Regions from separate parts of the Lacimicrobium alkaliphilum genome, predicted to be linked through region 2. Evidence: predicted binding sites of a transcription regulator. Region 2 holds the regulator's gene; each other region holds the start of a gene.
What was found. The regulator FliA, encoded in region 2, starts transcription of late flagellar genes. The targets are predictions, from matches to a motif close to CTAAAGNTNNNNNNNNNNNNGCCGATA.
Positions count from the first base shown of each region.

Region 1: the regulator FliA is predicted to act here: its motif matches at 5,943-5,969, upstream of AT746_RS11195 (DUF4760 domain-containing protein).
Region 3: the regulator FliA is predicted to act here: its motif matches at 2,899-2,925, upstream of AT746_RS12975 (flagellin).

Region 1 is NZ_CP013650.1:2,457,631-2,467,489, reverse strand. It holds partial or broken gene AT746_RS11230 (amidohydrolase) at 1-787, shown strand, start outside; gene AT746_RS20145 (MBL fold metallo-hydrolase) at 865-1,287, shown strand; gene AT746_RS20140 (MBL fold metallo-hydrolase) at 1,259-1,918, shown strand; gene AT746_RS11215 (TonB-dependent copper receptor) at 1,923-3,986, opposite strand; gene AT746_RS11210 (hypothetical protein) at 4,068-4,496, opposite strand; gene AT746_RS11205 (VOC family protein) at 4,582-5,001, opposite strand; gene soxR (redox-sensitive transcriptional activator SoxR) at 5,191-5,640, shown strand; gene AT746_RS11195 (DUF4760 domain-containing protein) at 5,973-6,872, shown strand; gene rimO (30S ribosomal protein S12 methylthiotransferase RimO) at 6,876-8,294, opposite strand; gene AT746_RS11185 (DUF6436 domain-containing protein) at 8,502-9,014, opposite strand; gene AT746_RS11180 (methyl-accepting chemotaxis protein) at 9,011-9,859, opposite strand, start outside.
Region 2 is NZ_CP013650.1:3,111,883-3,121,741, forward strand. It holds gene AT746_RS14095 (DUF2802 domain-containing protein) at 364-762, opposite strand; gene AT746_RS14100 (chemotaxis protein CheW) at 873-1,364, opposite strand; gene AT746_RS14105 (chemotaxis protein CheW) at 1,361-2,152, opposite strand; gene AT746_RS14110 (ParA family protein) at 2,149-2,928, opposite strand; gene AT746_RS14115 (protein-glutamate methylesterase/protein-glutamine glutaminase) at 3,223-4,311, opposite strand; gene AT746_RS14120 (chemotaxis protein CheA) at 4,311-6,530, opposite strand; gene AT746_RS14125 (protein phosphatase CheZ) at 6,542-7,282, opposite strand; gene cheY (chemotaxis response regulator CheY) at 7,319-7,702, opposite strand; gene AT746_RS14135 (RNA polymerase sigma factor FliA) at 7,749-8,474, opposite strand; gene AT746_RS14140 (MinD/ParA family protein) at 8,471-9,343, opposite strand; gene flhF (flagellar biosynthesis protein FlhF) at 9,340-9,859, opposite strand, start outside.
Region 3 is NZ_CP013650.1:2,845,173-2,855,031, reverse strand. It holds gene AT746_RS12985 (flagellin) at 65-898, shown strand; gene AT746_RS12980 (flagellin) at 1,372-2,202, shown strand; gene AT746_RS12975 (flagellin) at 3,068-3,892, shown strand; gene AT746_RS12970 (flagellar protein FlaG) at 3,954-4,376, shown strand; gene fliD (flagellar filament capping protein FliD) at 4,403-5,872, shown strand; gene fliS (flagellar export chaperone FliS) at 5,882-6,313, shown strand; gene AT746_RS12955 (flagellar protein FliT) at 6,310-6,621, shown strand; gene AT746_RS12950 (hypothetical protein) at 6,624-6,986, shown strand; gene AT746_RS12945 (6-hydroxymethylpterin diphosphokinase MptE-like protein) at 6,878-9,859, shown strand, end outside.

The DNA of each region.
Region 1 (9,859 bases), 650 kb from region 2:
TGGTTTGTATGAGCGTTTCCCCAGGCCCGATTATGTGCTGGCCTTTCATAACTCCGCCTCATTACCGGCTGGGGTAATTGGCTATACCCCGGGTTATACACTGGCCAATGTCGACAGCGTGGATATTATCGTTAAAGGCGTTGGCGGCCACGGTGCTTATCCCCATGCCACCAAAGATCCTATCGTACTGGGCAGTCGTATTGTGGGTGCACTGCAGACCCTGGTCAGCCGGGAGCTGGATCCACAGAACCCGGCGGTGGTAACGGTCGGCAGTTTTCAGTCAGGCTCCAAGCATAATATTATTTCCGATGAAGCCAGATTGTTGCTGACCGTGCGCAGTTATTCCGATGAAACACGTCAGATGCTGCTCGACGGCATTGCCCGTATCGCCAAAGGTGAGGCTATTGCCGCCGGCATGCCACAGGAGCTGATGCCAGAGGTACATATTAAAGACGAATATACCCCTTCTACTTACAACAGCCCGGAGTTTACCCGCAAAATGGCCGAGCGCTTTACCGCCAGATTTGGCGGTGACAGAGTGGTGCAGGCCCCGCCTGTGATGGCAGGAGAAGACTTTGGCCGTTATTATCGCGCTGATACCAGCATCAACAGCATGATTATCTGGGTGGGTGGTGTGCCAGAAGATAAATGGCAGCAAGCTCAGGAGCAGGGCACCAAGTTGCCTTCACTGCATAGCCCGTTGTGGGCGCCACAGGCAGACAAAGTAATTGCCACCGCCGCTGAAGCCTTAACTGCAACGGCTATGGATATTATGCAAGGGGAATAAGTTTGTTATGGGACATGATCTAAAGCCTGGTTGTGGCGTAAAGTCATAATAACGTTAATTCCCGGTAAAGGCGCTTTATGCTGAGATTGATCTTCCCAGTGCTCCTGGTCAGCTTATTGCTGCCCGGCTGTACCGTTCAGTCTGAAGGCCGGGTCAGTGAAGTGGTCGCCAGGGCAGGGGAGGTTTATCAGAACCCCCATATAGAAGATCCGGAAAAAACCGTATTTGCTTTCGCCTGGACCAAATATTTTGGTGAGGTACCCTTTGCCGATCAGCAAAGTGAGGCACACCGGATAGCGGTAGCCGATACGTTGGAGGATCTGACACAGGCCCCTGAACAACCCAGAGTCACCTGGTTGGGTCATTCCACTTTTCTGATCAGTTACAACGGCATAAACCTGCTGACCGACCCGATCTTTTCTGAGCGGGCTTCACCACTGAGCTTTGCGGGGCCCGAAACGTCTTGCGCCTATGCCTTACAGACTATCAGATCTACCTGATATTCATCATGTGCTGATTTCCCATAATCATTATGATCATCTGGATGAATATACGGTAACGGCCTTACCGGATACGGTGCAGTATCATGTTCCACTGGGCGTCGATAACTGGTTTAAGCAACTGGATAAGCGCAACTATCAGACTCAAAGCTATGACTGGTGGCAACAGCGTGAGACAGGCGAGCTGCGCATTACCGCAACGCCTTCGCAGCACTGGTCGGCGCGTAGTCTGTTTGATCGCCGCCATACGCTGTGGGCAAGCTGGGTGGTGGAAATTGACGGATTTAAATTCTGGTTTGGCGGTGACACCGGATATAACGCCGTGGATTTTAAGCAAATCGGTGAACAGTATGGCCCCTTTGATCTGGCTTTAATCCCCATTGGGGCCTATTCGCCAAGGGATTTTATGCGTGAGTACCATGTTAATCCTGAAGAAGCGGTAACGCTGCATCAGGAACTGGGCAGCAGGAAAAGTATCGGTATGCACTGGTCTACCTTCCAGCTTAGTGCCGAGCCCTTATTTGAACCGGCGCAGCGACTGCAACAGGCGGCCACTGAAGCCGGGCTCGGCGACGACTTTATTACTCTTCAAATTGGACAGAGCCTTCATCTGGCAAAGCCACAACCCTGAGTATTCAGAAACGGTAATCCAGTTTCGCCCAGGCAGTACGCCCCGGCTCACTGATGCGATCATCGGCAACAAAACCGGGAACAGATGCTGCCGTTTTGCTCAGGTACTCCTGATAGGTTTTATCCAGCAGGTTATCGATGCCGAGACTGAGTAACCATTTGTCTGAAGGGCGATACAGCGCATTAACAGACAACACCCCAAAGCCAGCGGAAGCGGAACTGTCCAGCCCCGCTATGGTGCCCTGACCGGCAGCAAAACGGGATTGCTGATCAACTAATCGCCACAAGCCTGACAGATGCCAGTTTTGTAGCTGATAAGCGGCGCTGATCCGAAACTCCAGCGGCGGTTGTTGGGCCAGTGGCAGATTATCACTGTCATTGGTGCCGCGGCTCACAGCCAGTGAGGTTTCCAGGGTGAGCTTCTCTGTCAGGCTCAGCTCTGCCGACACCTCGCCGCCCCAGGTGTGAGCATCAATGTTTCTGACCTGCTCCAGTAACATGGGCTGTTGTTTTTCCAGCAGAATAAAATCTGTTACATCCGACAGGTAGGCAGACACCGATACCCGGGTAAAATCAGTTTGATAGAGCCAGCCTATATCCAACTGATGGGTTACTTCCGGTGACGTATAAAAAGCTGACTGGCTGTCTTCGCCACTTCTGGCGTTACCCAGTAACTCCCAGTAATCCGGGTAACGGGCGGCACGGCCTGCGCCCAGATACCAGGTATGTTGATTGTGAGTCTGCTCAATACGAACAAAGCCGCTTGTCAGGGTATCCTGGCGACGGTCACCAAAGCTCGGGTTGATTAGGTTCAGCTGCATATTTTTACGCAGCATTGGCCGGTGATCCTCAGCTTCCCAGTGATCTGCCCGCAAGCCGCCAAACAGACTCAGATTGGCTAAAATCGCGTGGTCTATCTCGGCGTATATACCCCACTGATCGAAGCGGCCATCTTCGACTCTGAGCATATCCTGCCAGGGCATCATCAGCTGGTTCATGCTCATACGGTTTCGATGCACATTCTGGCTGTTATCCAGTCCCAGGCGGATCTGCCAGTTTATCGCTGCAGTCAGATCCAGCTGAATTTTACCACCGCGGGTGTAACGATCCGGATTCATGGCCGCCGGAAACGGCATCATGGCATCAGGGGTAAAGTTTCTGAGGCTGAAATTGTCCATCAAATGGTCAATATGATTGAAGTATAACTGCCCCTCAATGCGGGAAAGCCAATCATTTAAGTCATCCTGTCTGGCTTTGATACTGATATGGCGGCGATCAAACATGCTGCCGTCCATGGCCCGATCTGCATAGGCACTTTCGCCGTCACTCCGGCCCAGGCTCAGCATTAACAGCGTATCGGGCCCGGGTGTCCAGGCCAGTTCAGTCGCAGCGCTCCAGCGGTCATATGCGCTGTTGACAGGGTTGCCGTTGCCATCCTGATAATTACTGGCGCTGGCGTTACTGAGGCTCATACGCAGGTAACCGTTCTGATTGCCGGAGGTGAGGTCGGCATTGAGTGCTTTGCGGTTAAATTCCGCCAGAGTCATGCTGATATCACCCTGAACTCCGGCTTCTGAAAGCTGGTATTGGTCTTTTTCAAATAAAACCGTGGCATTGGCCGGCAGATTGAGTACGGATTGGGGGCCTTTGATCACCCGGATACGATCAAAGCTCTGTGGCGAGATATAGGCCGTAGGCGGGTCCATCCGACTGCTACATCCACCAAGCAACATATTGCCGTCGGTAATGATGTTCAGACGCGAGGCGGCCATGCCCCTGAATACAGGGTCGCCACTGGCCCCGCCCTTGCGAACGATACTGAACCCGGTGATGGTTTTCAGATAGTCAGCGCCATCATGGGCGGGCAGTGGTTGGCGGGGCTTTTTAGGGTCGGTAACAATCTGGTTAGGTGACGCCATCACTTCCCCCATAACCAGTACTTTTTCAATTGGATGCAGGGCAGACATTGTTTGCTGTTCTTGTGCAGATAACGGCAGGCTCAGTGCCATAGCAGATAACACCACACGCAGAGCAGGTGAGCGGCGAGGTAAAACCGTGTTTTTATTCATTGTAATAACTTCAGGCTGGCCGGATTAAAGACTAATCCGGCTGGTTAAACTCGGGCCTGATGCAGCAGTGTGATCAGGCGATTATGGGAAAAGCCTGAATACAAAAGGAGGTGCGCGGGACAGCGCGTTGTTGTACCTGTCATTGAGGGTAGCACTGGAAAAAAGACTGAATGCCCTCAGGGTTATTTTCTGTGAAGCGATGAGCGCAGTGTTGCCGGCCATAATATCGTGGTTGTCGAGCAACAATCCGGCGCTGCATTCTACCTGTTGCAAGGGCTCCGGGAGTTGTTCCGGCGGGTCGACAAAAACGAACTGGCCCCGGCTCAGAGATGCGGCCATATCCACCCATTTCATATCCCGCCCGGTACAAATCAGTACCTTGTCGTCGCTGGCATACGCCTGTGCGGCTGAAAGGGTGCGGGATGCCGATAGCGGCGCTACTGTCAGGTTAAACAGCAGTAACAACAGCGCCAGTAACGCAATAGGCTGATTCTTAAAGCCTGAAGGCAAAATCTTATCCGCAGGTTGAACTTCGTTTTATTCTAAAGTAAGCCGTTTCGGCAATTCAATCATTTACAGGATTAAATGTCCTGCTTTAACGATATAAGTTCCGTTCGCCGGGGATATCACTCAGATATTCAACAAATTCAACTTCAAAGCCATCATTGTCAATAAAGTAGATATTTTTGCGGTAAGGATCCTCACTGCCAGCTTTGGCCGGACTAAATCCCGCTTCGGCCAGTCGCCGAACTATGGCGTCCAGATCCTCGGTAATATAAGCAAAATGAGCCAGGCCTATACTGTTGCTTTTCAGATCGCGGTTTTCACCTGTGCCATTGTCATTCAGGGTCAGATACTGGTAGTCATCACCAAAGTGTACCCAATTTCTGGGGGTTCCATACCAGTCGGCTTTGCCTTCACCGCGAATACGCCAGTGTGGAAACGCGGCGCGGTAAAAAGTAAGGCTGTTTTCGATATCTCTGACCACCAGATTCAAATGTTCTAGCTGTAACATGCTGATTCTCCTTATTTGAAATACATGGTCTGATTGAACAGGTGGCAGTAGTTTTTCCAGTAACGGCTGAGCCGGCCAGCAGGTGCAGAGTGGGTTCTTTCGGTTTGCATAGCTTTCTCCTTTTGTTAAGTCCTGGGTTATGCTAAAACCTCAAGTTAAGTTAAGGTAAAGACTTTTTAAGGAGAAAATATGCAAGCTCAGGATCTCAGTGTCGGGCAGGTGGCAAAGCGCTGTGGTGTCAGGGTATCGGCGCTGCATTTTTATGAAAGCAAAGGGTTAATATACTCCAGTCGCAACAGTGGCAATCAGCGCCGTTACAGTGCAGATGTACTGAGAAGGGTGGCGGTGATCAAGGCGGCGCAGAAAATGGGCATCACCCTGGCGGAAATTCAGCAGGCCTTTTCGGCGTTGCCCAAACACAGAGCCCCGGATAAAAAGGACTGGCAGGCGTTATCCTCTGGCTGGTATCGGCAATTAAGTGACAGGATTGATTATTTGCAGCGCTTGCGTGATTTACTGACCGGCTGCATAGGTTGTGGCTGCCTGTCGATGGGTAAATGTCCGGTTTATAACCCTGATGATAAGCTGGCGGCGGAAGGTCCCGGGCCGGTGATACTTGACACCACCAAATTTAAATAAATACCCGGAGCTTTATCTTCAGGGGTTTCTGGCGTATTGTTAGGTAGTAGCTAAATGATAAAAGGTGAAAAAATGAAACACTTTTATATGCCCCAGGGCGGGGATGTACTGGAAATCTGACCCGTACTCATGGACGAGCGCAACCCTCCATCCTTAAAAAAAGCCTACAGCTTTCATAGTTTTAATCTTAACCACCCCCTGATATCAGTAATGATGAAGATGGCCTGGCCAGAACCTTCCACTGGTATGGTGTTCCTTTAGAAGGGCGACAGACGTTAAATAAGTACTGGCTGGTAGTACCATTAGTTTTACTTAGTCTGTGGCTGATAAAAATGTACCTTGATAAGGGAACGGCCTATTTACCGGCATTGGCAGTCAGTATTTCTGCAACTTTTGCGCTTTTTGCGACCCTCAGAACACTGTATCAGAATATTCAGCTCAATCGGGAGAGCAATACCCTGCAAGCCATAGGTCTGCTATGGAAAGGTCAGGGGGAAAAGCGTTTAGGCAAAAAATCTTCCGGTGACTGGCGATTAAGTGATGTCAGTAATCCCATTCAGGCAATCAACCAATTTAATCAGATTCAGCTCAGACTCCTCGAGCGTGATAAAGGTCAACAACATATTGCAGTACTTGGCTCTATATTAGCGATGTTTGGGGCACCGGATGTAAAATTTAAAGGCGTCGAACTGGCTGAGTGGAAGCGGCTTTCTGAGAAGCTGAATATTGATCGGGATTCATTGCGTAAAGGACTAAATGAAGCGGAAAAACTATGTCAGGGCATACAGATGGGCGTTTATGATGAGAAGCTGGTACAAAATTATCTGGGTGCCGATCTGTCAGCGTTGGTAACTTATATGCTCTCCTATATTTACTGCATCAGGGAAGTGCACGCCATGCGTCTGGTCAGACGGGCCAGGTTTATCAATGAAGTGCCTTTTGCCCAGCGAGGGGAACATTACAGCGCCCACAAGGAAAGTCATGATTTGATGTACGAGTACCTGGAGTATTATTGTTATCGCTGGTATTTCACCGACGTACCAAGAGAATTTGGGTTGTTTCATCAGCATTTGCAGCAAGTTTATCAACAATTAAGAGATAAAATTGCCAGTACAGAAATCTCAGATACTCAGGCATGGCAAGGTTATTGTCCTTTTATCGCTTTTGCCAGCGACAACAATCAGCGTACCTTTAATACACTGACTGCATTTGCCGCTAAGCGCGGTGCATAAGGCTCAGACAACCCGGCTGCCCCATAGATCATATTCATCGGCATGCTCTATGGTGACGGTGACCAGATCGCCGGGTTTGAGTTCAGTGTCACCGTTTAAGTACACCATGCCGTCAATTTCCGGGGCATCGGCGTAGCTGCGCCCGATGGCGCCTTCTTCGTCCACTTCATCAATCAATACATCCATCTGTTGGCCGATGCGTTTTTGCAGTTTGGCCGCGCTGATGGCCTGTTGTTTTAGCATAAAGCGTTCAAAGCGTTCTTCTTTAACCGACTCCGGCACGGCATCGGGCAGTTCATTGGCTTTAGCGCCGTCCACATCGGAGTATTTAAAGCAGCCCACACGGTCAAGCTGAGCGGCATCGAGGAAATCCAGCAGCATCTGAAAGTCTTCTTCGGTTTCGCCGGGGAAGCCAACAATAAAGGTGGAGCGGATCACCAGTTCAGGGCAGATCTCACGCCATTTGAGGATACGCTCAAGGGTGCGCTCGGCAGCGGCCGGGCGTTTCATCAGTTTCAATATTCTGGGGCTGGCATGTTGCAGCGGAATATCCAGGTAGGGCAGCACTTTACCTGCAGCCATCAGTGGAATCACCTTGTCCACTGAAGGGTAGGGGTATACATAATGCAGTCTGACCCAGATCCCCATCTCGCCGAGTTTTTCACACAGCTCTGTCATACCGGTTTTAACCGGCATACCGTTCCAGAAACCGGTACGGTTTTTCACATCTACACCATAGGCACTGGTGTCCTGTGAGATCACCAGCAGCTCTTTGACCCCGGCGACTTTAAGGCGCTGGGCTTCATCCAGCACCTCGCCTATGGGGCGGCTGACTAAATCACCGCGCATTGAGGGAATAATGCAAAAAGTACAGCGATGGTTGCAGCCCTCGGAAATCTTAAGGTAAGCGAAGTGCCGGGGCGTGAGTTTAACCCCATGATCGGGCACCAGGTGTTCAAAGGAATTATGTTCAGGCCTGGGCAGGTAATCATGTACCTGTTCCACCACGGTCTCATAGGCATGAGGGCCGGTAATGGCCAGTACATTGGGGTGTACTTCACGAATTTCATCTTCTTTTACGCCCAGACAGCCGGTCACAATGACCTTGCCGTTTTCGTTCAGGGCTTCACCTATGGTATCCAGTGACTCCTGCACCGCCGAATCAATAAAGCCACAGGTATTCACGATCACCAGATCGGCATCGTTGTAGGTATTCACCACATCATAACCTTCGGTGCGCAGCTGAGTGAGAATGCGCTCCGAATCCACCAGGTTTTTCGGGCAGCCCAGCGAGATAAAACCGATGCGATTACCCGCCCCAATATCCATGGTCTGGCCCTCTCTGGCGGCATTATCTGCCATCACTTTTTTGGGCGTTTCCAGGGTGGTGGTTTGTTTGGGATTAAAGGTCTCTACACTCATGTCATCTCGCTGTTCTGTGGCTGCTGGGGCAGGCAAGTCAGTGGCCCCTGAAAAGTCGGCGGATTATACATGAAGGGAAAAGCAATGGCATCCGTGTCGCTTAAAAAATACCCAGTCAACCTGTTGATTTATCGGGTCGGAACAAATCAAGAGGATGTTGGAATACCATGAAATGTTCTCAGTGACCTTATCAGAGTCCAGAGTAAGTCAGGCCGGGCAATAACATCCTTTTGCTTCAGAGATGACGGTTGGACCTAAACCCTGAGTATCGATGGAGGATGTCAGCCAGCTTTCAATTAAACCTTTTCCCGCGCTGCATCTGAGACCAGTCGAGTATGGTCCGATAAACGTCAGGTTACTATCGGCATCAAATAAGATGATACTTGGAACCGCGGTGATCCATTGTCTGAGTTCGTCAAAATCAGAAAGATTAATTGATTTGTTGCTGTAACCATAATCTTTTAATAACTGACTGACCTGCTGCCGATGGCTCTGGCTTATCAGATTGCAAAAACAGTCGCTATCTGTGATGTGAATAGCGGTAGAACGGTTATTATCACTGAGCTTAGCCAGTTTTTTAGCCAGCCCGGTGCTGTGTTCCTTATCCAGCAACATGCCATTAGGATCGTAGTCGACCAGTTGCCAGCGTGACATTAATACTAATGTGCCCAGTAAAATACCCGCCCAGATAAGCAAAAACGCCCAGGACTGAGGTTTCATATTTTCAGCCTGGAGAGGGCCTTTTCAAGGCTCTCGGAGCTTTTTCGAAGCTGCTGGAAATCGTTAAAAATTTCCTGATTCAGCGCTGAGCTATCGCTGATGTTGTTCAGTAAAGCTTGTGTGGCTAGTGATACATTATCTGACGTGTTTGCCTGTTGTTCACTTGCCGACGATACTGAGAGTATGTTGCGCTCGATTTCAGTTATACGATGACTGACGTCATTAAAGGCTTTATCTGCTTTTGCAGACTGGGATACAGTCTCATTAATGAGTTCCAGGACTTGCTGCATTTGTTCAACCGAATCTTTCGTCTGATCTATCAGTGTTTTACTGACAGTCTCAATTTCCTCAGTACTGTTTTGTGTTTTCATTGAAAGTTGGCGTACTTCATCGGCGACAACGGAAAAACCCCTGCCATGTTCACCAGCCCGGGCAGACTCGATGGCCGCATTTAGTGCCAGGAGATTTGTCTGTTCCGCGATGGTTTTAATGGTGACGGTTACTCTGCTGATTTTCTCACATTGCTGGTTGAGAGACCCGATTCTCTCTGACATTTTGCTCAATGCCTGATGCACAGAACGGACCTTGTGACTGGCATTGTTGATATTTTCACCAGCCTGGGTGGCTGCTGTTGCTGCCGCAGTCGTTTCCTCTGCCGATTCTGAGGATGATGATGCTATCTGTTGATTGGAATTCGTCATTTGCTGCATTGAGCTGGCTATAGTATCGACTTGCTGACTGGTCGATTTGCTAAGCTCATTGAGACGCTGTTGTTGCTGATAGATGGCACCTGTTGCACCAATTAATTGCTCTGATACTGCAAACGATTCATCAAGAACCTTGCG
Region 2 (9,859 bases):
CGACATTTGTAATATCACCCAACATCGCTGTCGGACTGAAGTCCGACCTACAACACTCCCACCCTCGTAGGTCGGAATTTATTCAGACAATTGTGAGGACATATGACAGATTGGTGGAGTGGTTGACGTTTGTCGGATTGAAATCCGACCTACAACACTCCCAACCTCGTAGGATGGAATTTATTCCGACAATTGTGAGGGTATATGAAAGATTGGTGGAGTGGTTGACCTTTGTCGGATTGAAATCCGACCTACAACACTCCCAACCTCGTAGGATGGAATTTATTCAGACAATTGTGAGGACATATGAAAGATTGGTGGAGTGGTTGACCTTTGTCGGACTGAAGTCCGACCTACAAAGCTTCAGCCCTTACCATGAATACTGAACAGCAGTTCCGCTTCGGCACGGGGTAATTCGCATTCCTGCATCACCTCTTCGACGCTGGCGCCCCGCTGGAGCAGTTTTACCGCGCCCGTGTAGAGCTTGCTGTCGGGCTCCATTTCTTCCAGTTCCTGCTGTTTTTGCTGCAACTGAACCAGTTGTGCTTCCAGGGCTTTGACTTTTTTACCCACACCGATACTGCCGGTACGCAGTTCGTGTATGGCTTCCTGCAGTATCGCCAGCTGTTGTTGCTGTTCCTGCAATTGCGCAGACAAGGCCGAAAACCCGGCTCGTTGGGATTGCTGACGCCAGGCAAGCAGCACGATACCAAGGCCAAGCACTACGAATAAGGCAATCAGGGAAATTTCAATAAGCGTCATAGATGGGTCACAGACAAGGGTTCGGACGGACTTGACAACAATGCATTAACGCCCAAAGCGGTGCCGGTAAAGCACCGCCTGGCGGCACGCTGAGAATTAATGCACAGGCATCAGAGGCTGGTAATCTCATCCCATTCTTCGTCGGTCAACAGTTTATTCAGATCCACCAGAATCAAAAGCTGCCCTTCGCGATTACACACGCCCTGAATAAACTTGGCGCTTTCTTCGGTGCCTACATTTGGCGCGCTGTCGATTTCAGAGGACTTGAGATAAACCACTTCGGCCACACTGTCCACCAGAATGCCCACCACCTGTTGCTCCGACTCGATGATGACAATACGTGAATTGTCTGTCACTTCGCTGGTGTCCAGGCCAAAACGGGAACGGGTGTCAATCACCGTCACCACGTTGCCACGCAGGTTGATTATCCCCAGTACATAGTCGGGGGCACCCGGTACCGGGGCGATCTCGGAGTAACGCAGCACTTCCTGAACCTGCATTACATTAATACCGTAGGTTTCCTCTCCGAGCTTGAAGGTCACCCACTGCAGGACTTCGTCTGCGTCTGTTGCAACATTGCTGCTGGTTCTGTCGTCACTCATAAGACTGGCTCCCGGGCATCGTCTTCATCATTACTGTTCAGGCCCTGCTCCAGCATTTTCACCAATTGAGAAGCATCGATAAGGGCACACATTTTTTCTTTCACCAGGCCAGCCAGCCAGGGACGTTTACCATGGTGTTCACGCCATTTCACGTCATCCTGTTCCAGCTTGACCGTATTCACCAGTGATTCGCAGGATAATCCCCAACCACTGTCACCTAACATAATAAGATATTGATAATTTAAGGATTCTGCCAGTGTTTCATCGTATTTTTCTGGCATTACCCATTGTGCAGTGTCCACCACATTGAGTTTTTCATCCCGGTGGAGCATCACGCCGTTAAACCATTTGGGCTTGCCGAGCAGTGCCGAAGTCTTCTCCAGCTTGTGAATACCACCCAGTTCAGTCAGCGGTACCGCCAGCGTCAGCCCGGCCACTTTAAAAAATAAGGCCTGAAAACTGCCCTGGCGAAACTCCGCCTGTTCCTGTTGTGTCGGCATCGCAACGGATTTCTGTTGGACTTTTTCTGCCAGGCTGGTTTGCGTGACGGAACCGGTCTCACTAACCGGCGGCGCAACAGGTGCCGGTTTTGGCGGTTCAGGGGCTGGCGCAACTGGCACCTCGACTCTGGCCTGTTCCTCTGCCCTGACCTGCTCTTCAATTTTCGCCTGCTCCAGAAGCCTGGCAACGGATTGTTTCTGCACCGCTTCGATAACAGGATCATCGGTCAGCAGCGCTGAAAGATAATCTTCCATCACTCCTTCGTTGGCAAACTGGCCTTTACTCATGCGTGCCCTCCCAGGGATTGCAGATGTTTCAGCAGGCTGGCATAGGCATACACGCCCCGGCTTTTGGGACAGAACACCGGTGGTGGGCTTTGGGCCTGACTGGCGTCACGAAAACGGGTATCCACCGGCACCACACCGCTCCATACCCTGTCGCCATAAGTACGGCGCAGTGCCTGATAAGACTCCATTGCGGCATTGGTACGTTTATCAAACATAGTGGGAATAATAGTGTACTGATACTCGTGGGTTCGTGATTTGCGCATGATTTCGAGGGTATGCATCATTCTGTCCAGGCCTTTGAGAGCCAGGAATTCTGTCTGTACCGGCACCAGTATGCGTTCACAGGCGGCCAGAGCGTTGACCATCAGCACGCCCAGCACCGGCGGGCAATCAATCAGGGCATAGTCAAAATCCTTGTCTACGGCCTGCAGTGCCTTCTGCAGAATCAGCCCCATACCGCCCTGGTTACCCATGCTTCGATCCAGCGTGGCCAGCGCCATGGTTGCAGGCAGCAGGAACAGTGAGTCGAGTTTGGTCGGGCACAGGCAATCAAGCACGGTATCCTGATTGAGTGATTTTCCGGCCATAAATACATCGTAAACACTGCTGGACAGCTCTTCCGAATCGACACCAAAATAATAGCTCAGTGAAGCATGGGGATCCGTATCCACCAGCACCACCCGCTTCCCCTGCAGCGCCAGTAGCGCCCCCAGGGTAACTGTGGTTGTGGTTTTACCTACCCCACCTTTTTGATTGGCAACGGTCCAGACGATCACTGACAAACCTTATATACTAGGGCGTATTGACCTTTTTTGTATGAATTTTGTTCAAGACCAAAGCCTTCTGATCGCGACGCCGGGTTGCAGGCCTAGTGGGCTAAGTCAAAATCCGGCAACAAAGAGCAGAAGGCGTTGGGTTGAACCCTTCGGGCAGCGTCTGTAGCGCATTTATACTGCGTTATCGCTCATTCATGTAGAGCAACTACACCACATTTACTCTGCCTTGTCTAAATGCGCTACAAACTGCTGCAAAAACATACACAAAAGGTCAACACGCCCTACCGTACGGGACTAGCCGCGCACTGACATTTCCGTTTTGATATTGGCGGCAATATCACCAAGGGGCATGGATTGTGACGAAATACCGGCAGCGGCGACTGCCTGAGGCATGCCATAAACCACACAGGTTTTCTCATCCTGTGCCCATATCGTTGCGCCGCGGGATTTCAGTGAACGGGCTCCTTCGCGACCGTCGGCGCCCATGCCGGTCAGGATCACCGCCAGCGCATCGCCGCCGTATATACGCGCCAGCGACGCAAAGCTCAGATCCACACTGGGTTTGTAGGTGATATTACTCTGGTCTTTGTCATCCACGATACGAATACGTGGTGCCCGGCTGCTGCCTTCAAACAACATCTGTTTACCGCCCGGCGCCAGATAGGCCCATCCTGCCTTAGCCGTTTCGCCGTTTTCAGCTTCCTTGACATTGATCTGACAAAGATTATTCATTCTTGCAGCAAAGGCGCTGGTGAAGGTACCTGGCATATGCTGAATCAGGAAGATCGGATACGGAAAACTTGCCGGCAACGCCGTCAGCACGGTTTGCAGTGCAACGGGGCCACCCGTGGAAGCCCCTATAGCCAGAACCCCATAGCGTTTACCTGAACCGCTCTTAAGCGGCGCGGAAGCCGGGGCAGCTTGTGGTGCAGTGGTACTTGTGGTGCGAAGTGCAGGTCTTGGAGCTGCCGGACGGGTAAAAATACGACGGCGCGCCAGCGCCTTGACCCGCTGTTGCAACAGCGAAATCGCTTCTGTCCGCTCGCGGGCAATGTCTTCAAATTTCTTCGGTAAAAAATCCAGCGCCCCGGCATCCAGAGCATTCAGGGTGGCTTCGGCACCATCATGAGTCAGGGAGGAAAACATCAGGATCGGCACAGGTTTTTGCGCCATGATTTTTTTCACTGCGGTAATGCCGTCCATCACCGGCATTTCCACGTCCATGGTGATCACATCGGGGCTCAGTTTGGCGGCCATATCTATGGCTTCCTGACCATTTCTGGCCTGGCCCACTACTGTCAGGCCGGGATCCTGCTCCAGAAAGTCCGCCACCCTTTTACGGAAAAAAGTCGAATCATCGACCACCAGCACTTTATACTGCATCAGTTCACTGCTTTTCTTAAGTCTTTCATACCTTTACGGGCATAGCGTTTGAGCAGGCTGGGGATATCCAGAATAAGCGCAATGCCGCCATCACTGGTGATGGTCGCACCGGCCATGCCCGGTGTTCCCTGCAGCAAAGCATCAAGAGGCTTGATCACCACTTCTTCCTGGCCGATCAGAGAGTCCACCACAAAGCCAAATTGCTGGGTACCAATCTGCACCACCACGACATGGCCTTTGCCACGGTCAACATCCGGCTTACCCGGCCCGCGGTGCAACCACTCTTTGAGATAAAACAGCGGAATGGCTTTATTTCGCACGATCATGGTCAAATGACCATCAACGGTGTTGGTGCGATCCAGATCCACATTAATGATCTCGCTGACCGCCGCCAGCGGCAGAGCAAAGGTTTGCTCGCCCACCACCACCATCAAGGTTGGCAGAATGGCCAGAGTCAGCGGTACTTTAATTTCCAGCTTGGTACCCACACCCAGTTGCGAATCAATGTGTACTGTACCGTTGAGCTGATTAATCTTGGTCTTGACCACATCCATGCCAACACCACGACCTGAAATATCTGAAATCTCAGTTTTGGTGGAAAAGCCCGGTGCAAAAATCAGGTTAAAGGCTTCTACGTCTGACATGCGCGCGGCGGCATCGGCGTCCAGCACGCCGCGACTGATGGCGATGTCTTTAAGCTTGTTGGGATCCATGCCTTTACCATCATCTTCGATGGTCAGCAAAATATGATCCCCTTCCTGCGATGCCGACAGGGTCACCGAACCGGTGCGCGGCTTACCTTCAGCCTCCCGTTCATCAGGCATTTCAATGCCGTGGTCGACAGAATTACGCACCAGATGCACCAGCGGATCGGCCAGCGCCTCAACCAGGTTTTTATCCAGGTCGGTATCTTCACCCACCAGTTTCAGATTAATTTCTTTTTTCAGGCTGCGGGCCAGATCCCTGACCACCCGCGGAAAACGGCCAAACACTTTTTTGATTGGCTGCATGCGGGTTTTCATCACCGCACCCTGCAGGTCGCCAGTGACCACATCCAGATTGGCAATCGCCTTGGACATGCTCTCATCCGCAATATTAATGCCCAGACTGAGTAACCGGTTGCGCACCAGTACCAGCTCGCCCACCATGTTCATGATTTCATCAAGGCGCTTGGTATCCACCCGTACGGTGGTTTCAGCCGGCGGCGGAGCGGGTTTTTTCTCTTCCTTTTTAGCCACAGCAGGCGCTGGTGCGGCCTTAGGGGCCGGAGCCGGTGCTTTCGCAGCAGCCGGAGATGGCGCAGGAGCAGGCGCCGGTGCTTTAGCGGCTTTTTCTTCAGCGGCTTTCGCTGCAGCTTTTTCCTCTGCAGAGGGACCCTTACCGGATCCATGCAACTGGTCCAGCAGCGCTTCAAATTCATCGTCGGTGATTTCATCATCACCCTTGTCATCACTGCCCTGATTACCCGCAGTCTGGCTTACATTATCCTCATCCGGGGCTTTAAATTTGCCCTCACCATGGAGTTGATCCAGCAGCGCTTCAAATTCATCATCGGTGATATCGTCATCATCACCTGAGGCGGCCTGAGCCGGTTTTGGCGCAGCGGCAGTCTCGGCTTTTGACGTCCCGGCATCCTGTTTCGAAGGGCCGGCACCGGGGCCATGCAGCTCATCCAGCAGCTTATCAAATTCATCTTCGGTAATTTCGTCAATATCACCGCCAGCGGAGGCATCAGCAGTGTCATCCTGCGTGGCGCTTTTATCTGCCGCGGGCTCAGCCTCAGGAGCAGATGACACCACCGGCACTTCCACCGGCGCTTCGTCTTCTGACTGGGGTTTGCTTAATCTATGCAGGGCTTCGAGCAGTTCGGGAGCCGCAGGCGTGAGTTCTTCACGGGCCTTGACGCTGGCAAACATATCGTTAATGCAGTCCAGAGACTGCAGGATCACATCCATCAGCTCAGAGGATACTTCCCGTTGACCATTGCGCAGGGTGTCGAACACATTCTCGGCACCATGGCAGGCATCCACCAGAGGTGTCAGCGACAGGAACCCGGCGCCACCTTTGACGGTATGAAAGCCGCGAAAAATCGCGTTCAGCAGGTCGGCGTCTTCGGGATTGTTCTCCAGATCGACAAGCTGTTCCTGAAGTTGCTCCAGGATCTCTCCGGCTTCCACCAGAAAGTCTTGCAGGATATCCTCGTCAACGTCAAACGACATGCGTCAGCTCCTTAAAACCCTAAGCTTGAAAGTAGATCATCTACGTCATCCTGACCCGATACCACATCATCCCGACTGTCAGCATCAATTATCGGTCCTTCAGCCACTTCCTTATCGGACTTTTTGTCAGATTTATTAGAATTTTCATCAACTTCCGGCTCACCAAATACGGTCAGCATATGCACCAGGTTGTCTTCGACCTCTTTGACCAGCTCGATGACCCGGCGAATAACCTGCCCGGTAAGGTCCTGGTAGCCCTGGGCCATCAGCACTTCCGTGAGCAGCTCATTGAGCTTCGCCGATTCAACACTGGCGTCTTCGAGAATGCGGTCAAGATCATGGCACAGGGTTTTAAACTCACCCAGCTCTATTTGCCGGGTCATCAGCTTTTTCCACTCGGGCAGAATACCGGTAATCTTGGCATTCAGCTGCTCGGCGATGGGCATGCTGGTTTCCACCGCATCCATGGTCCGGTTGGCAGCTTCCTCGGTGGTCTCAATCACATAATTGAGACGGGTCTGAGCGTCAGGAATATCCTCATTAGCGAGATTGGCGATACGCGCATCAAGCTGGAAATTGTTCAGAGAATCATGCAGTTGCCGGGTCAGTTTGCCCACTTCCGCAAACAGCTCCACAGAATCATGTTCAGTAACACTGTCGAGCAATTCACCGGCGGCCTCGTTGTCTCCGGCTTCAAGCAGTTCAACCAGGCGGCGGGCATCTTCTAATGAAATCGGCGCTTTGTCTGTCATTCAGGTGTTCCCTCTTTGTTCAGGATCCACCCGGGATTACCCAAGGCGCTCAAAAATCTTATCCAGCTTTTCCTTCAGCGTAGCGGCGGTAAAGGGTTTAACCACGTAGCCGTTGACGCCAGCCTGAGCGGCAGCAACAATCTGCTCCTTCTTGGCTTCAGCGGTCACCATCAGCACCGGCAGGTGTTTGAGGCTGTCATCGGATCGGATGGCCCTGAGCAGGTCAATCCCCTGCATCCCCGGCATGTTCCAGTCGGTAATGACAAAGTCGAAATCCCCTTGCTGCAACATGGGCAGGGCGGTATTACCGTCATCGGCCTCCTGCACATTGGTGAAGCCAAGATCCTTAAGTAAGTTCTTGATTATACGTCTCATTGTTGAAAAATCGTCAACAACGAGAATTTTCATATTTTTATCCAAAACTGCCTCCAGTGAGGATTCAACTAACTGTTATTCTTATTGAAAATCATGCAACACGCCAGGATTGCATCCTGGTTTTCAGCCTGAGCATAGCCTGACTGTGTATCTGGCTGATCCTCGATTCGCTTACTTCCAGCACTTCACCAATTTCCCTCAGGTTGAGTTCTTCATCGTAATACAACGACAATACGATGGCCTCCCGTTCCGGCAAAGTAGTAATAGCATGGGCCAGTGCTTTTTGAAACGATCCCTGTAACAAATCGTCATAAGGCGCATCGGTGCCACGACTCTGCTCTGTGGTGATCACATCTTCTGTGATACCCAAATCTTCGATACCCACCATGCGCCCGGCATTCACTTCATTGAGCATCTGATGGTATTCCTCCATGCTCACCTGCAGTTTCTCTGCCACTTCATTGTCTCTGGCGTCACGACCAGTGTCTTTTTCCACCTGCGAGATGGCTTCGGCAATGGCGCGGCTGTTTTTGTGCACCGACCTGGGTGTCCAGTCACCTTTGCGGATCTCATCCAGCATAGAGCCGCGGATACGGATACCGGCAAAGGTTTCAAAACTGGCACCTTTGGAACCGTCAAAGTTTCTCGACGCTTCCAACAAGCCAATCATGCCAGCCTGAATCAAATCGTCAACTAAAACACTTGCAGGGAGTCTTGCCATCAAATGATGAGCAATGCGCTTAACCAGTGAAGCATGTTGTTCTACAAGCTTACTTTTATCATCAAGTTGCTGATAGGCAGCGGCTTTATTATTCACACTTTATCTCTCTGCACCTCAGTCCCTTGATCAACTAATTGCTCCAGGAAAAACTCCAGATGTCCGCCTGGTTGCGCCGGAACAGGCCATTTAAGCGCCTGTTTGGCTAAATTGTTTATGGCTATCGCGGCTGGTGAGCCCGGGAAGACTTCAACAATGGCTTTTTGCTTACGCACCGCCTTGCGGATGTTTTCATCGAAGGGTACCGTTGCCACCAGCTCAAGCGCCACATCCAGAAATCGGTTTGTGACCTTGGACAGCTTAGCAAAGAGTTCCTGTCCTTCACGTAAATTACGCACCATATTCGCCACTATTTTAAAGCGAAACACACCGTGGTCCCGGTTAAGGATTTTGATCAGGGCATAGGCATCGGTCAGGGAAGTCGGTTCGTCACACACCACCACCATTATATCCTGGGCGGCCCGTGAAAAACTCAGCACCATATCGGAGATACCTGCGGCGGTATCCACAATCAGTACATCAATTTTACTCTGTAATTCGCTGAAGGCACGGATCAAACCGGCATGCTCGGTGGGAGTCAGTTCTGTCATCGACTGAGTGCCGGATGTAGCCGGAGCGATTTTAATTCCCGCAGGCCCTTCTACCAACACATCTTCAAGCAAACATTCACCGGACAGTACGTGGGACAGGTTTTTCTCCACCCGCAGCCCCAACATCACGTCGATATTGGCCAGCCCGAGGTCGGCATCAAGAACCATCACCCGCTTGCCTTGTCTGGCCATGGCGATGGCGGTGTTGAGGGTGATATTGGTTTTACCTACCCCACCTTTGCCGCCTGTCACAGCGATAACTTTAATTAAATTGGGTTGGTTCATTCGTCTTAAGCTACTCGCTTGATCCTCAATCATAATGATACTGCTGAGTTTGCAACCTGCTGAGTTCTCGTGGGTACTGAAGCATACTGCTTATAGAGCCGGGCTGCACATGAAATCAGATATTTTCCGTCAGCAACCTTAATATCCTCCGGCACTTTCTGTCCATCGGTCAGATATCCTACGGGCAGTTTATGCTCAACCGCCAGACTGATGGCTTCGCCGAGACTGTAACACTCATCCAGTTTGGTGAAAATACAGCCCTGTAAAGAAATCTGCCTGTAAGTCTTCAGTGTATGCTCCATTACCTGATGCTGCGCATTGGCTGCCAAAACCAGATAATGTTTGATATTAGCACAAGATGACTCGCTCAAGGTATCTAACTGTTTGATTAATCTGGCGTCTCTTTGCCCGAAACCGGCCGTATCAACGAGCACCAGGCCCTTGTTACGGAACTGATAGAGCAGATCAGACAGCTCTTCGGCGTTGCTGGCTTTTTTCACATTACAGCCAATTATTTTGCCGTAAGTGGCCAGTTGCTCATAGGCGGCG
Region 3 (9,859 bases), 270 kb from region 2:
CCGTCAGACAAACCTATAAAAATAACAAGTTTGGCGTCATATTTGTTTAAGTTAGGAGAAAATCATGAGTTTATACGTCAGCACAAATGTGTCTTCGTTAAACGCGACACGTCAATTATTTACCTCGAATAACCAGTTAAGTACGTCTTTCGAGCGTCTGTCTTCTGGCTTCAGAATCAATGGCGCCAAAGACGACGCTGCAGGGTTACAAATATCAGATCGTATGACGGCTCAAATCCAGGGTCTGAATATGGCTGTGCGCAATGCCAATGATGGGATTTCTCTGGCACAGACCGCAGAAGGAGCGATGCAGGAGATTACCAATGCCCTGCAACGTATCCGGGTACTGGCTGTGCAGTCGCAAAACGGTATTAACAGCTCTGCTGATCGTCTGGCACTGCAAAAAGAGGTCTCTGCGCTGAAATCCGAAATGAGCCGTATCGCCTCTACCTCACAGTTTGGTGGGGTGAACATTCTTGATGGTAAGTACTCTGCGGTCTTTTTGGTAGGTGCAAACGCCGGTCAGACTATTAGTGTGAATATCTCCCGCCAGGGAGGTTTCGGAGCATCAGGGCTGTTTAACGGTGTTGATGTGTCTGTAGCGACTGCACAAAACGCTTCTGCGGCAATGACATTGGTGGATACAGCAATTTCCATCATTGGCGGTGCCAGGGCCGATCTCGGTGCGATTCAAAACCGTTTTCAGTCCACCATCCGTAACCTCAGTAATATATCGGAAAACGTCTCAGCGGCAAGATCGCGCATCAAGGACACAGACTTTGCCGTGGAAACGGCAGAGCTGACCCGCTGGCAGATTATCCAGCAAGCCAGTGTTACTGTTTTGGGACAGGCTAATCAGCGTCCACAGGCGGCATTATCACTGTTACAGGGTAAGTAATAATGTTCAACAGTGATATTGCAATGCGGGGGCAAGCTGCAATAACTGAAGACAGATAGGCTTTTTGGTCTGAACAGGCTAAAACGATAAGAAAAAGGCCGGTATGCAAATTGTGGGGCAAGCTGCAACCGACCTGAAGACAGAGAAACTTTACCAGATTACAGCCATAAAAAATAACATGCCGACTCACAGTTAAAGGCAGGGCCTTTGTTGTAAGCGGCCGACTGACAGGAATGACGCCAGGAGGTAGTAGAGGTTTGAGGTTTGGCCATCAAACCCGTCAGTGCGACCAGAGCTTTCGCTCACTTTTTTGCATTTATCTTTACAGGCTAGGTAACCGGTAAAGCGCCCATCAGAAAACTGACAGGCAAACAAAGCAAAGCACTTAATGTGCCAACATTTAATTTAACGTTACCCGAAAAGGTGATGACGCCATAAAAATAATAATGTCATCATTGGGTTAGGAGAGAATCATGAGCTTGTTTGTCAATACTAATGTGTCATCGTTAAATGCCACAAGACAGTTATTTACTTCAAATACCAACCTGAGTACCGCTTTTGAGCGACTTTCTTCTGGATTTCGGATCAATGGTGCCAGCGATGATGCAGCGGGTCTGCAGATATCTGATCGTATGACCTCGCAGATCCAGGGCCTGAATATGGCTGTGCGCAATGCAAACGACGGTATTTCCCTGGCGCAGACCGCCGAAGGCGCGATGCAGGAAATAACGACCGCATTACAGCGCATCCGGGTGCTGGCGGTACAATCACAAAACGGCATTAACAGCTCTGCGGACAGGCTGGCGCTGCAAAAAGAAGTCTCAGCATTGAAACTGGAGATGAGCCGTATTGCATCTACTTCTCAGTTTGGCGGAGTAAATATATTGGACGGCACCTATTCAGCTACTTTTCTGGTGGGAGCTAATGCGGGCCAGACCATCAGTGTGAATATTTCCCGCCTGGGAGGCTTTGGCTCGTCGGGTCTGTTCAACGGTGCTGATTTATCGGTAGCCACGGCAGCCAATGCGTCAGCCGCTATGGCAGCGGTGGATACGGCCATTTCCATTATTGGTGGGGCCAGAGCGGACCTGGGTGCGATTCAGAACAGGTTCCAGTCTACCATTCGTAACCTGAGCAATATTTCAGAGAATGTCTCGGCGGCAAGATCCCGCATTCGGGATACAGACTTTGCCGTGGAAACGGCAGAACTGACCCGCTGGCAGATCATCCAGCAGGCCAGCGTAACCGTGCTGGGCCAGGCGAATCAGAGACCGCAGGCAGCGCTGCAGTTGCTTGGAGGTTAATAATAAGCGGTAAATTGCTGCTTAAACAGTCAGTAAATCAGAGAGGGTGGAAGTGAGAGGCCGCCTGCCATGTTGACACCATGGCATCAGGGAAATACTGCACTCGGCAAGGTTGAGTGTGGTATAAGCCACCCGGAAATGTTCCGGGTGGCTAAGGGATAAAACGCCGACCGGCAGGACTGAGAGTGTAGAAGTGGTTGAGAGGCCAGTTTCATTCTCAAAACCTGCAAGCCGGACAGAAACCTTATTTGCTCGTTCTCCTAACGTGAGCAAGTTGGCCGGGTCATTTGACCCGGCCTTTTTATATTGATAGCACTGCCCATGTCAATATGGCAAATAAAAAGCAAAGGGCGTGCCAAAAAACCATCATTGCCAGAACCTTCTCAAAGTTACATCAGATAAGTTATCCGTCCTCAGCTATCAGTGGTCAATAATCGTACTAAATCCTCATGAAAAGACGCTTCACCGCAAAGACGCGGAGGCCGCAGAGATTTGGTCTTTAAACCTCTTTTAATCCTCTGTGTCCTGGCGCCTCTTCGAATGAGAGTTGTTTGTGGTAATACCTCTGTGACGAAAAACTATCTGTTTAAGTCTCTGGCGTGCTCCTGACAGGCTTAGGCATTGCCTTGTGGAAGGGAATAAAAAGCATAATAAACAACGCCTTAAATATTTTTTTAGAAATATATTAAAAAAAACCTAAAGAGACTTAATCTGTGGTCGATACCGTTAGTCGAGGGGTAATTTAAGTTTTGGATTTTGGCTTGTAGCCGGATTCCAATTATGAGGCAACTCAGTAATGAGTTGAAATGAGGCAAGCCGACGTTGATATGAGGGTATCAGGGAAGGCTTTCAGGAGGTAACTCTTATGAGTTTATATGTAAACACTAACGTATCGTCGCTGAATGCTCAGCGTCAGTTGTTTAATTCCGGAAATGCACTGTCTACATCCTTTGAAAGGCTGTCTTCAGGTTTCCGTATTAACCGTGCGGCCGATGATGCAGCAGGCCTGCAGATTACTGACCGCATGACATCGCAAATCCAGGGTCTGAACCAGGCCGTAAGAAATGCCAATGATGCGATTTCATTGACTCAAACCGCTGAAGGGGCGCTTGGCGAGATCACGACATCTCTGCAACGTATCCGTCAACTGGCAGTGCAGTCACAGAATGGCATCAACTCATCTGCTGACCGTGCGGCACTGCAGAAAGAGGTATCCGCACTGAAGTCCGAAATCAGCCGTATCGGCGCTAACACTCAGTTTGCTGGTGTGGACTTGCTCAAAGGAGACTATTCAGCTTCTTTTCTGGTGGGAGCTAACGGCGGTCAGAACATTGATGTGACGTTGAAGAATACTGGTGGCTACGGAGCGTCCGGGCTAAGTATTGCTGATACTACTGTGGCCACGGCAACAGAAGCTTCCGCGGCACTGACAGCAATCGATAACGCCATCTCCACCATTGGTGGTGCGAGGGCTGATCTGGGTGCGTTGCAAAACCGCTTCCAGTCAACTATCCGTAACCTGAGTAATATCGTTGAGAACGTCTCCGGTGCCCGTTCACGTATCCGTGACACGGACTTTGCGACGGAGACGGCTGAACTGACCCGTAATCAGATCGTGCAACAGGCATCTTTGTCTGTGCTGAGCCAGGCCAATCAGCGCCCTCAGTCCGCACTGACTCTGTTGGGATAAACCAGCCAGGGCCACTATAATGTTGTGGTGGCCCGCGCTTTTCCTTATCAGGAGGTGAAAAATGGACGTTGATTTTTCACAAAGTATTCAGAGTTCGCGCAGGGTATTCCCTGAACGCACTGAGGAACAAAAATTGCAGTCTGTGACTCAGTCGGCGGAAGAGAATGCTGATAAATCTGAAGAGCCCACCAAGGTTCAGGATATTAAAGCTCAGCAACAAAGTGCCGATAAAGAGAACAGTGATACAGGAATCGAGGATGCGATTGAAGAGATTCGGGAATTTGCGAATCTCCAGAACCGCCAGCTTGATTTCAGTGTTGATGAAGACAGTCAGCGCCGTGTTATCAGGGTGTTGGATGCAGAAACCGGCGATGTGATTCGTCAGATTCCATCTGATGAAGTGCTGAAACTTGCAGAGAGAATCAAGGAGCTACAGACTGAGGTCGGTGCTGCAGTGGGGGTATTTTTTAACAAAGCCGTGTAATTCACAAGGCTTTATAGAGGTATAAAATGGCAATTCAATCACTAGGGGTCGGTTCTGGATTAGCGCTTGACGATTTGGTCAGGCAGTTAATTGAAGCCGAACGTAAACCCAAACAGGACAGGTTGGATAAACGCGAAGAGTCACTCGACGCGGTCATTTCAGGTATTGGTCAGCTCAAATCCAAAATGGATGCCTTTAAAGACTCCGTTGATGCGCTCCGCCGTGATAGTCAGCTTCAAAGTCGCTCCGCGGTGGCAACGCACCCTGGCATAACCAGTGAAGAGGGGGCAGGCCCATTTACGGCCGAGGCCTCCAATAGTGCTGTTACCGGCTCTTACAAAATTGCTATAACACAACTGGCTGAAGGTAGTCGTATTGAAACTGCAGACGCGGTCGATGGCGGCTTTTCCAGCAAGACGGACTCTGTGAGCGGTACTGCGGGCTCGCTGACTTTTAAAGTTGGCTCTGAGAGCTTCGATGTGAATGTGACCGCAGGCATGACCATGGAGCAATTACGTAACAAGATTAATGCCAATGCGGATAACTTTGGTGTAACGGCCAGTATTATCAGTACAGGCACTGTTGACGGCGGTGCTAAACTGGTATTCAGTTCAGACAAAACAGGTGCCGGCAATGATCTGCAAATTGTTAACAATGACAATATTGCTGATCTTAATCGTGTATCAACCACTGATTCTACAGAGACTGCCACTTATCTGACTCCGGTTAAAAATGCTACCAATGCTCAGGCAACCATTGACGGTATTCTGGTAGAAAGTGAAACCAACAGGTTTGAAAATGTGATTGATAATGTGGCTTTTACGGCCACAGAGTTGTCCACAAAAGATGCAGTGGGTGACTTCCAGGAGTCAACGTTAAATATAGGCTTTGACAAAGAAGGAACGGAAAAGAAAATTCGCGATTTTGTGGATGATTATAATTCCCTGATTTCTGAGATTGGTACACTGACAAAATACGGTCAATCGGAGCTGGAAGATGATGGTGCATTGGCAGGCGACTTTATGGCCAGAGGCATATCATCCGGGTTAGCAAATATAGCTTCTGGTACGGTCAGTACCTCAGAGCTGGGTAGTTTGTTCCAGATTGGTATTGCCTTCGACGAAGATGGTAAGCTGGAAATTTCTGACTTTGATGAGTTTGGTTTTGGCAGTGGTGAAGATCGTCTGAACAAGGCACTTGACGAGAACTTTGATCAGATTGCCAACCTCTTTACTGATGATAATGAGGGTATTGCTACCCGCATGTATGATTATCTGCGGGAATACACAACTTTTGATGGCTTGTTGCGCACCCGGGAGCAGTCAGTAAAAGATGAAAAAGATCAATTAGGTAAAGAACGAGAACGTTTCGAGTTACAAATGCTTAATTTTGAAGATATTCAGCGCAAGAAATATCTGGCCCTGGATCAGACCGTTTCTCAGCTTAATCGTACAGGCAGTGCATTAATGGCAGCGTTGAGCTCCACCGGATTTTAAGGAGTAGTTATGTCTCTTAAAGGTATTAACGCTTACAAAAAGGGTAACCTGAAGCAGGATATTACTCATGCTGACCCGCACAAGCTTACTCTGATGTTGATGCAGGGGGCGCTGGATCGCATGGCTTTTGCCAAGGGTTGTATTGAGCGCAAGGAGTATGAGGCAAAATCTGAACACCTGTCTCGTGCCAGTTCCATTATAATGAACCTGCGTGATAGCCTGGATATGTCGCTTAAAACAGAGGTAGGCGACAACCTGTATGCTCTGTATGACTACATGCTGGAACGATTAGTGGATGCTAACGTTCAGAATAGCTTGAAGATTATGGATGAAATCATTAGTCTGATGTTACCCATAAAGTCAGCCTGGGCGGAGATTCCTGAACAAGCCAAACAGGAAGCCTATGAAGCCAGGCGACAAAAACAACAAGCGGTCGTGTGAAAAAACTGACACTTCATCATTCCCTGACCTTTCCAGAGCTTGATGCCAACAATGAAGCCCTTTATGGGCTTCTTTGCGATCAGGAGCCTAACTCAGAGCAGCTTCAGGCGCTTGTGGTTGAAAGAGATCAACTAATACTCTCCCACCTTGATACGCTCAGCGAGCCGGAGAAAAAAGCCTTCGCAGAAGCAGAGTTGGCATGCAATAAGCAGCTTCTGGAGTTAATTCAACCCATGTTTGATGAGACGGAAGCCTCGCTGACCAGTTTTCTGCGTAGCAGAAAAGCGATTCGCAATTATCAGAAGTAACTATGCTAAAAAATATTCGCCTCCATTTGCAGCAAGACGAAGAACAACAGAAGCAACAGGAAGAGCAGTTGGCGGCGCATATCGCCCGCATCAGCCATCAGAATATTAACGCCTTTCAACGCCATATTCCCTCGCTGTTAACTTATATCAAACAACAAAGCCAGAATATCTCGGTATTTTGTAATAAATACGGCGATTACAATCTGGTGGATTATGGCACCGGCAGAACATTTACGGACTGCATCCTCAGCAGGAAATCCAGGCGCATCTGCAAAGCTTTACCGAACAGGCTCCCTATATCTCCTTCGATCCGGATTCAACTCAGATGGCAGAGCCTCCGGATATTGCTGAGATCAATCAACTGACGGAACTGCCAGAGTACCTACGATACCAAAGTGCGTCGTTGTTACCTGAATCACCTGAGCTGGTGGTGGTATTCGGTATGGGCCTTGGCTTTCATATTCAGGAGCTTATAGAGAAGTACCAGATCTCTCATTTGCTGATTTATGAGCCAGAGCCGCAGTATTTTAAAGCCTCCACCATGCTGATTGACTGGCAGCATATTTTGCAACTGGCAAAAGACAAAGGTACGGCGCTGTATCTGCAGATTGAAAAAGATGGCCGGGATTTTACTAATAACATTCTGGAGTTGCGAGAGAATGTTGAGGTGAGTGGTGCATATTTGTATCAGCATTATAACCACCCTGTTTTCGATGCGCTTTATAAACAGTTGACGACTCAGCCATGGAATAAGTTGGTTGAAAAGGGTTTAAGCTTTCGTTTTACACAAGGGGCCGATGAATACTTACCGGGCTGGACGGCGGCATCCAAACCACAAACCTGGGAAGATGTGGATACTGCATCCTCGCGATTTCAGCAGAACATCACAGCATTTAAAAAGTATTTTCCTGATGTGTACGACACCTTTAAGGCTTATCAGCCTAAACGTTGGTTGCCGGTGCAACAGCACAATGGAGAGGTGAATGTCGTTGATAAAAGCCGATTGGTGCCTTGGTATGGTGACAGTCCGGTTACCGAGAGCGAGATAAACCTTAAAGGGTTTTCTGAGCATCCCCACAAAGATGGATTGGTGCTGGGGTACAACGGAACCAAGTTAAAACATTATCTGCATTATCAGTTTGTAGAAAAAACCGAAGCCATTCTGGAGCAGCTTGAAGAAGAGCAGGGCAGTCTGCCGGACACCATCAAATCCATGATCTTATTCGGTATGGGCTGTGGTTATCAGCTTGAGCGGCTGTTTGAACAACATCAGGTTGAAAAGCTGTTTATCTGTGAGCCTAATCGGGACTTTTTCTACGCTTCGCTGTTTGCCATCGACTGGGCATTGATACTGAAAACTGTCGATGAATCCGATGGCCGCCTGTATCTGAATATCGGTGATGACGGTACTAATCTGTTTCGTGATTTATTGAATCAGTTTTACGCCATCGGCCCTTATATGCTCAACAGCACCTATTTTTATCAGGGCTATTACAATGGCGCCCTCAATCAGGCCATTGCCCAGTTAAGAGAGCAGTTGCAGGTGGTGATCTCCATGGGTGAGTACTTCGACCATGCTTACTATGGTATCGCTCACACTAAGGAGGCACTGCGTCGGGAATACCCCTTTATGAAAAAGCATGCGGCAAAACACATTGCTGCTGAGCATCAGGAAGTGCCGGTATTTCTGGTGGGGAACGGGCCGTCACTGGATTTTTCTATTGATGCCATCAAAGAGTGGCAGAATAAGGCCATTATTGTCTCCTGCGGTACCTCATTGCAGGTGCTGCACCGCAACGGCATCGTGCCGGATTTTCATGCCGAGATTGAACAGAATCGTTCTACCTTTGACTGGGCAAGCAGAGTCGGTGATTTTGATTACTTAAAGAAAATCTCTCTAATCTCCTGTAACGGCATTCATCCGGATACCTGCGATCTTTACAAAGACGTTTTTCTGGCCTTTAAAGAGGGCGAGTCCTCAACGGTTTCTACCTTGCAGGTGCTGGGGGAAGAGCACTATCAAATCCTTAAATTTGCCTTTCCAACTGTGACCAATTTTGCGATGAACTTTTTTGCTGGATTGGGCATGAAACAGGTATATCTTCTGGGTGTCGATTTAGGTTTTGCTGAGAAACATCATCATCACTCAAAACAGTCTGGTTATTATAAAGAGGACGGAGAAGAGCTCTACGATTATTCGGAGAAAAATAATACCGCCATCGTCGTACCGGGCAATTTTCGTAAGACCGTCTATACAAAACACGAGTTTAAAGTCGCTAAGATGCTGCTGGAGCAGTCATTAGCTGCCGGTAAGATGGATTGCTATAACTGCGCTGACGGGGCGCAGATAAGAGGTGCAACGGCTTTACGGGTTGACGATATTCTGGTGGCCAGCAATAAAGACGATAAGTCCCGTTGTTTAAGCCTGTTGAAGGAAAACGGCTTTGTCAGTGAACAGTCCAAAGAATTTGAACAACGATACGCCGCTAAATTCTCTTACGATGTTCTGCAAAGAGAGCTTGAGGTCTTTTGCAACAATGCAGAAAGGGAGGTTAAGACCCTGACGGAAGCAGAAGAATTCATCGAGTCACAGAAAAAACTGCTGTTTCTTTCCTATCAGCAGGGGAGCTCCCTGTTATTTTATCTTCTGTATGGTACTACCAATTATGCCAATTCTGTTTTGAGTAAGATTTTGTACTCATCTGCAAATGAAGAGAAAGTAGTGCAACAGTTTAATGTTGTCCTTGAGCACTGGAAAGGTGCATTAAAAGACGTATTAAAACAGAGTGAATTGCCTGATCTGGCGTACGATACGACCACAACTTTTCCAAACCAACGTTACCCTTACTGGATTAGAAAGCAAACCCATGGCGCCGAGGTGACCCTGATAACAAACTCAGAAAAGTTTGTTGAGGCCTGTAACTACGTGAATGAGCAGCAAGAATTAGGAGTTTCCCTCGTATTCAACACACCCGAGAATGCTTCCCATAACCCCGTCGATAGCCGATATGTGGTGGTCAAACAAAACAGCTGTCTGGGAGACAATGTCTTTAGCTGGCTGAAGGAAAATGCGATACAGGTTTCGGCAAACAGCCATCTTGTTGTTTACGTGAACAATAAGAAGGAACTGAGGGAAGTTTCGCAACTGAAGGTTCCTGTTACTGTTATTTATGTGCCCGGGGATTTGGCGGAGTCTGAGCATTATCCGCAAAGCCATGACCTTAAGCGATTTAATATC